2 regions of the Pseudoalteromonas sp. Cn5-37 genome follow, and region 2 is predicted to be linked to the other one. Evidence: predicted binding sites of a transcription regulator. Region 2 holds the regulator's gene; the other holds the start of a gene.
The links. The regulator LexA, encoded in region 2, represses DNA repair genes until DNA is damaged. The targets are predictions, from matches to a motif close to TACTGTATNNNNATACAGTA.

Region 1: L1266_RS03050 (SulA-like leucine-rich domain-containing protein) is a predicted target of LexA. The motif match lies at 2,254-2,273, and genes of this name have one in related genera.

The regions. Positions count from the first base shown of each region.
Region 1 is NZ_JAKGBA010000001.1:676,112-680,255, forward strand. It holds gene L1266_RS03045 (S9 family peptidase) at 68-1,993, shown strand; gene L1266_RS03050 (SulA-like leucine-rich domain-containing protein) at 2,297-2,734, shown strand; gene L1266_RS03055 (YchJ family protein) at 2,775-3,254, shown strand; gene L1266_RS03060 (alpha/beta hydrolase) at 3,251-4,075, opposite strand; gene L1266_RS03065 (alpha/beta fold hydrolase) at 4,078-4,144, opposite strand, start outside.
Region 2 is NZ_JAKGBA010000009.1:62,177-66,320, forward strand. It holds gene L1266_RS12500 (VOC family protein) at 1-124, shown strand, start outside; gene L1266_RS12505 (hypothetical protein) at 99-824, opposite strand; gene L1266_RS12510 (hypothetical protein) at 983-1,363, shown strand; gene L1266_RS12515 (PaaI family thioesterase) at 1,371-1,808, opposite strand; gene lexA (transcriptional repressor LexA) at 1,970-2,587, shown strand; gene coxB (cytochrome c oxidase subunit II) at 3,025-4,144, shown strand, end outside.

The DNA.
Region 1 (4,144 bases), on a different contig from region 2:
TAAAACTTGCGTTTAGATTATGAACAGGCAACACTTTAAAACGAAAAATTAACAAGGAATAATTACAATGAAACCGAGTTTTCAACTAGCAGCTGTTGCATGCGCACTTAGCCTTGCACTTGCAGGATGTTCACAATCAACCTCACCAACGAGCAGCACCGAAAGCGTGCAACAAAGCCAAACTGTTAAACAGTATGACGCTGAAACCTTTTTTGATACAACCTCAATCATGGGCAGCAGCTTTTCACCAAAAGGCGACAAAATACTCGTTAGCAGTGACGAAAGCGGTATTTATAGCCTTTATGAAGTAGATATAAAAACCGCCAAAAAAACCCGCTTAACAGATTTTGAAGACAGTACGTATGCTGTGGCTTATTTCCCTAAAGATGAGCGCGTACTATTTACTAAAGACTCTGGCGGTAACGAGCGTTATCACATCTACGTTCGCGAAACAGATGGTACAGTTAAAGATCTTACGCCAGGTGAAGAAACCCGTGCAGGATTTGCAGGCTTCACAGAAGACGGTAAACACTTTTTTATAACCAGCAATCAGCGTGATGCTAAGTTTATGGACCTATATCGTGTTGATGCTAATAGCTATGAAGTAACGCCTGTTTATCAAAATACCATGGGGCTAGATGTCGGTGCGATCAGCCCTGACGGTCGATTTATTGCTTTATCGAAAAACAATTCGAACAAAGACAGCGATGTATTTATTCTCGATACGCGTAAAAAAACACTGAAACCAGAGCTCATTACCCGTCATGACGACGACGCTAAGTATGGTCCAGAAACCTTCTCAAGAGACAGTAAATCATTATATTACTCAACCGACTCCAAAGGTGAGTTTGCAGAAGTGTGGCGCTATGACTTAACGACCGGCGAGCACAGCCCTGCCCTCAAAGATGAGTGGGATGTGAGTTTTATCTACTTCTCTAAATCTGGCCGTTATCAAGTAAGCGGTGTTAATGCTGACGCAAGCACTAAAGTGTCGATAATTGATACCACCACAGGTAAAGGTATTGCCATGCCATCGCTGCCTGCTGGTAACTTACGTGGTGTGAACTTTTCAGCTGATGAAAAGACCATGGCGTTTTATTTAAATTCAGATACCTCGCCAAGTAACCTATTTGTGTGGCAACTCGGTGAATCAAAAGCTAAACAATTAACCAACACATTAAGTGATGCAATTAATCAAAATGACTTGGTTGAAAGCACAATTGTGCGCTTTAAAAGCTTTGATGGTTTAGAGATCCCCGGGGTTTTATATAAGCCTAAGCAAGCTAATAGCAACAACAAAGTACCAGCTTTAGTTTGGGTGCACGGCGGTCCTGGCGGCCAAAGTCGTACAGGATATAGTGCAATGCAGCAGCATCTAGTCAATCATGGTTATGCCATTTTTGCAGTTAATAACCGTGGCAGCTCAGGCTATGGTAAAACCTTCTTCCATTTAGATGATAAAAAACACGGCACTGACGATTTACAAGATATTGTTTACGGTAAAAAACACCTGCAAAGCCTAGATTGGGTTGATGCTGATAAAATTGGCATCATGGGGGGCAGCTATGGTGGCTTTATGACCGCCGCAGCTCTTGCCTTTGAACCTGAAGAGTTCAAAGTAGGCATTAATATATTTGGTGTAACAAACTGGGTTAGAACCTTAAACTCGATTCCACCATGGTGGGAAAGCTTTAAAAAGGCGCTGTATGATGAAATGGGCGACCCAGCGACAGACGGTGAACGTCACCGTGCCATTTCGCCACTATTTCATGCTAAAAACATCACCAAGCCATTAATGGTGATCCAAGGTGCTAACGACCCTCGAGTTTTACAAGTTGAAAGCGATGAACTTGTTGCCGCTGTAAAGGCAAATGGTGTGCCTGTCGAATATGTATTATTTGATGATGAAGGCCATGGTTTTACTAAAAAAGAAAACCGCATAAAAGCCTCAAATGCATACCTTGAGTTTTTAAATACCTACTTAGATAAATAGCAAAATTGCAAAGATAAAGAGCCGGTATGATGCCGGCTTTTTTTATGCAAAACACCTGTATAGATTCAAAATTTAACAGTTTACACAGTACTGTATAAAATACTGTATATCTTTACTGGTAAATTTTTCACCTTTTCCAACCATCAAAATAAAACCGTAAAGCACTGTTTAATAACAATTAAATTATTTTGACTAAAATTAAACTGAATCATTGGTTAAAAAATAGCAAAAAAGTACTTGCGCAAAAACACTGTATAAACTACTGTATACACATACTGTATAAACAACCAGTGAGTGAAAGTTATGTTACAGCCAATTACCTTAAGAACAGTTAAAAGCTACCAACAAGATAACGACAAAGCGTCTGTTAATTTAATTCAAATTGAAGACGAAATTTCAGCAACTTTTGAGCTGTTAAAAGTATTGCATCATTACAATAGCCAAAATGCATGGACACTATTAATTGCTCCTGATCATGTTCCTAGTAAAGCCTTACTAGATTCATGTTCGATTGATACCAGCAAACTTCTTGTGATCAGACAAAAACATTTAGTTAATCTTGAGTACGTTCTTAGTTCAGCATTACATAACGGTAATTTTGCTGCTGTGATCACATGGACAGATATTGTAAACAATCATCAACTTGATTCGATGAACTTAAACCTTGAGCAGGCATCTGCTAAATTTTATTGTTTTACAAAAAGCGCTCAATTAAACAATTTAGTACCGCAGCCACAATAGGCTTGTTAAAATAACAATTTATAGTTTTAGGTAAGTTGTTATGACATCACTCACACACTCCCTTTGTCCTTGTGGCAGCGAATCGACTTACGAGCTTTGCTGCCAGCCTTTTCATACAGGTGCAAGCCAAGCTGATACGCCAGAGCAACTTATGCGTTCTCGTTTTAGTGCTTACGCACTAAAAGATGCAAAATATGTATTTAGTACCTATGCACAAAGCCAGCAAGCCGCTAACCCTGTTCGCGAAATTAAAGATTTTGCTAATAGCTGCCGTTTTACCAAGCTAAGTGTTTTAGATACTGAACATAACGAGCAAGAAGGTTTTGTCGAATTTAAAGCTAATTACTTTTATCAAAACTTGTATTGTGAGTTACACGAGAAGTCGCGTTTTATTAAAGAAGATGGCCTATGGCGTTACCTAGACGGTGATATAACGCCAGTTGCAGATATTAAAATAGGCCGTAACGACGAGTGCCCTTGTGGGAGCGGCAAAAAATATAAAAAGTGTCACGCTCTTTAGTTACCATTAACCTGGTAAATCCAGTCTAAGGCTTGGGTAATCGTTGTTGGGAATGCGGTTGCATGGCGTGCCTGAGGAATAACAAATAAATTTGTTATAACCAGCGCGCCGCTTTGTTTATTAATTTTAGCTGCTAATTGCCTTGCGCCCGACACCATTTTTTCACCTTCGCTTTCTTCAAGTTCTCCGATACCAATGTACACTTTAGTTGCTTTACCTGCAGGTACGACAGGCAAAGCTAACAGGCTGTGCTGCTTAAACCACACTGAAGGACTGCCGATAATATAATTTGAAAAAAGCGAAGGCTCAGTGAATAAGGTATAAGCCGCAAATAAACCGCCAAGTGAGTTACCGACTAACGTACCTTTTTGGTTAGTTCTGTAGTGAGCCTTAATGTATGGTAATACAGAGTGTTTTAAATAGTTTAGGTACTGGCTTGCTCCGCCAGTTTTACGTTGCCAATTTTTATCTTCAAATGGCGTATAGTCATAAATACGGCTATTAAGCCCAGATACACCTTTTTGATATCCTACTGCAACGATAATTACCTCTTCTATAGCCCCCGAATTCATCATAAAGCGACTAGCACCAGAGGCAATTGGCAAACTGTAGTTTGCATCTAATAGGTAAACAACTGGGTAGCGCTTCTGGTTTTGCTTTTGGTAGCTGCGTGGCAATTTAATCGTAATGGGGTATTCGTTTTTGGTATGTTTATCTTTAAGTAACACAGTATTAGTACGTGGCAAAGTAAACGGCTCAGCATTGCTTACAGAGCTCACACTCAAAACACTGATCACAATAACTAACAGTAAATAAGGCATAGTTAATCCTTTAGCCACTTCTTAATTGGTAACAGCCACTCATCTTTTGGTTTATAAAATGCGCCATGG
Region 2 (4,144 bases):
AACCTTTGAGCAATTAGCTGCACAATTTCAGCAACAAGGATTAGAAATACAAAAGGCCGGTGACGCGAGTTTTATTATCACCGACCCAGATGGCAATCCTATTTTGATTGACCAACACGTGTAGCTGGCTTTTTACGTTTAATTCGAACGTTTTGTAGTAACAAGAGAACTCCTGTAATACAAAATAGTACGCTGGTGGCCGAGAAGCTGATGAGTAGTGGATTGTTAAAGTTCTCACGCTCATCATAATCCATAATGTGTAGCATCCAGAAAAAGTCGAAAACCCGCCACAGGGTGCTGCGCACAGTAATAAGGTTACCGGTTTGGCTATCTAAATATAAGGTTGTTGTTAACCAATCATCGAAGCTAACTTGCCAAACATTGGCTTTGCGGCCGACCTCTCTTGGCCCTTTTGTTAATAACTGCGCTTGCGTTATTTTTGCGTCAATAAGCAGGTGAGCTTGCGCATTTTCAATGATTTGCGCTTTACTCGGTGCAGGCATTTTAGCACCTGTTCTGCCATCAAAAGTAAACGTACCGCTAGAGGATGTAACTTCTATAATCGGGGTATTTAAAAAATGGCTATATTTAATACCTTCGATTTGCTCAAATTGCGCTGTTATTTTATCAATTGAAGCAGGGTAGTCCGACAATAAAAATGGGCTACTTAAACTGCGATTAGCCAGATGCTTACCATGCACTTTTTCAAGTGGTAATGAGCTCATCACAAGCCCACCTAAAAGCCAAAAAAAGATCTGTAAAGCAAGTAAATAACCAAGCCATTTATGCCCTTTACGAGCATACTTAAACAGGCGTTTATTCATAATTACCCCGTTATTATTGTTATGTGGGCGCTATTTTAGGTTGTTTAGCTAGATTGCCAATGCGGCATAATGTCGCATTAACTGTATTCTAGATTTGGTATATATACAAAACTGAGTTAAAGTTTCAGTCGATATCAATAGAGGGTAAAAACGAGAGTATGTCGGAAATTCAATTTTTAAATGTAGATCTGGAGCTTGAATCAAAGCACGATATTAGTGCGCTTGTTGCTGATTTGAAGAAAAACGCCATGGTTTTACATTATGACCAAGATGAATACCGCCAACTAGCACGTATTGAAGCAACCGCAGATATCAGCTCTCCAGATAAAGCCATTAACCAGCTTTGCGAGCTTATTGAGTCATGCTCGCGCAATGCATTAAAACAGTGGTTATCGTGCTCAAAGCGTACATTTGATATAGGCTTTGAATCAGGTAATTCGCCTAAATGCTTTAACCAACCCCTGCATGCCGATACCTTGTTACGTATCTCTGCAATTGGCGCAGGGATTGAAATTACTATTTATCCTGTCGAAAAATAGCCAGAATTTATCGCTCTACAACAGCTGCGGTCATTCTTGATACGCAGCAAAGCTCTCCTGCGGCATTGGTAATTTTAATATCCCAAACAGATGTTCGCTTACCTAAATGCAGCGGTCTTGCTGTTGCTGTTAACGTTCCTTTGCGTGACGCTTTCATGTGGTTGGCATTAATTTCTTGGCCAACAGCATAGAACTTATTGAAATCAACCACGAAATTGGCTGCATAGCTTGCCACTGTCTCTGCTAATACAACGTTTGCTCCGCCATGAACCATACCCATAGGGTTATGATGCTCAGGAATAGCAGGCATAGTTGCCATTAAATAATCATCACCAATTTCAGTCACCTCAATGCCCATAGTTTTCATTAAAGTGCCTTGACCGGTGATCCCTTGTTCTAGCTCTTTGCAAAGCTCTAACGTGATTGGGTGGTGCCAAATACTCATTGTGTTTCCTTAGCCTGCTAATTAAAGCTAATACCTTATGGCATCTTTCGGTGTGGTTCAATGTTAGTTTTGTAGCAATATGATGGGGTTAATTTAAATTTGCGATTTTCAAATAACTGTATATACTCACAGTTAAATGTACTGTATGGAAAACCAGTTGTATGCGCCCATTAACTAAACGCCAATCGCAAATTTTAGAACTAATTAAAGTCTTTATTAAAGATACAGGCATGCCACCTACGCGTGCTGAAATAGCTCAAACATTAGGTTTTAAAAGTGCCAACGCTGCTGAAGAACACCTAAAAGCACTGGCTAAAAAAGGCATGATCAAAATGAAGCCTGGGGCGAGTCGCGGTATTCAGTTAATTGAAGAAGATGAGCCAGAGCAACTAGGCTTACCTTTAATTGGCCGTGTTGCAGCTGGTGAACCTATTTTGGCGCAAGAGCATGTTGAAAGTCACTGCCAAGTTGATCCTTCATTATTTAAACCTGCAGCCGATTTCTTACTGCGTGTAAATGGTATGAGTATGAAAGACATTGGTATTATGGATGGCGATTTGCTTGCAGTACACAGAACACAAGTTGCTGAAAACGGGCAAGTAGTTGTAGCTCGAGTCGATGAAGATGTAACAGTTAAGCGTCTAGAAAAAGCGGGTCGCAAAGTACTTTTACACGCTGAGAACGAAGAGTTTTCGCCTATTGAGGTTGACCTTGAGCATGAGTCGTTCAACATCGAGGGGTTAGCGGTAGGTGTTATTCGTAACGCTGACTGGATGTAAACGTTCCCAATTTGGTGCATCAAATTGACTCAATTTGGTGCGCCACTGAAATTTTACTACTTACTTAGGATTTGTGAATCCTTACTCTTCATTTAAAGCCTTATATGGCGCAGTTTTCCTCTCTTTTTACATTTCGTTCTTACTCCTAAACATTAAATAACGCGCTGATTATAGTTGTTATTTCTGCACCAAAATAAACATTTATTATCATTAAAACTTGCTTATTGGTCATTTTTTAACTAATTGGTTAATACACTGTATTAACACCTAATTAATAAAAAGACACAAAAATGTGCGAGGTGTTAGTCAAGGGGTCGGTATCATAAGTGGGTCAAAATGATACGTAGTCGCTCTGAACAATAAGAAAAACGAATGGGCACCTTGTTGTATCGCCTTTTCGCTTTGCGTCTTGCAATAGCATCTAAAGGAGCCGTCACATGGGTAAACTGCGTTACGCCTTGTGGCTTATATTGTTTGCACTTCCTGAGCTTGCATTGGCAAATAGCCAATACAATATGCGTAAAGGGGTGACCGATATAAGTAATAATGTTTATGAGTTACACATGACGATATTTATTATCTGCTGTGTAATCGGCATCATCGTATTTGCGGTGATGTTTTGGGCTTTAATACACCACCGTAAATCCAAAGGGGCCAAGCCTGCCCAATTTCATGAAAGTACAAAAGTTGAAATACTTTGGACTGCCATTCCATTTGTCATCTTAATCGCCATGGCTGTGCCTGCCACAAAAACCTTAATTGCCATGGAAGATGCCTCTAAAGCCGATATCACCATTAAAGTGACGGGCTCACAATGGAAGTGGCATTACGAGTACATGGGTGAAGACATTGCCTATTACTCGATTCTATCTACTCCTAAAGATCAAATAGACAACCAAGCAGAGAAAACTGAACATTATTTGCTTGAAGTAGATAAACCGCTAGTACTTCCTATCAATAAAAAAGTTCGCTTTTTAATGACTTCAGACGATGTAATTCATTCATGGTGGGTGCCTGATTTTGCGGTTAAAAAGGATGCAAATCCTGGGTTTATCAATGAAGCGTGGACACGTATTAACGAGCCAGGCGTGTACCGTGGCCAATGTGCTGAGTTATGCGGTAAAGATCATGGCTTTATGCCTGTAGTGGTGAAAGCTTTACCTGAAGATGAGTTTGCTAATTGGCTTGCAGATGCTAAGCAAGAAAAAGCCAATGCGGCCGCAGCAGATGCTGCTTTGCTTGATCAAACATTACCGAAAGAAGAGCTTATGACCTTGGGTGAGCAAGTCTACATGGCTAGTTGTGCTGCATGCCACCAACCTACCGGTATGGGCCTACCTGGCGTATTTCCAGCACTTAAAGGCAGCCCGATTGTATTAGGTGATGTAAAAGATCACATAGATATTGTGTTACACGGTAAGCCTGGCACAGCAATGCAAGCGTTTGATAAACAGCTTTCAATCAAGCAACTTGCTGCGGTTATTACTTATAAGCGAAATGCGTGGGGTAATGACACCGGCGATGTTATCCAACCGAGTCAAATTCAAGCCGCGATTG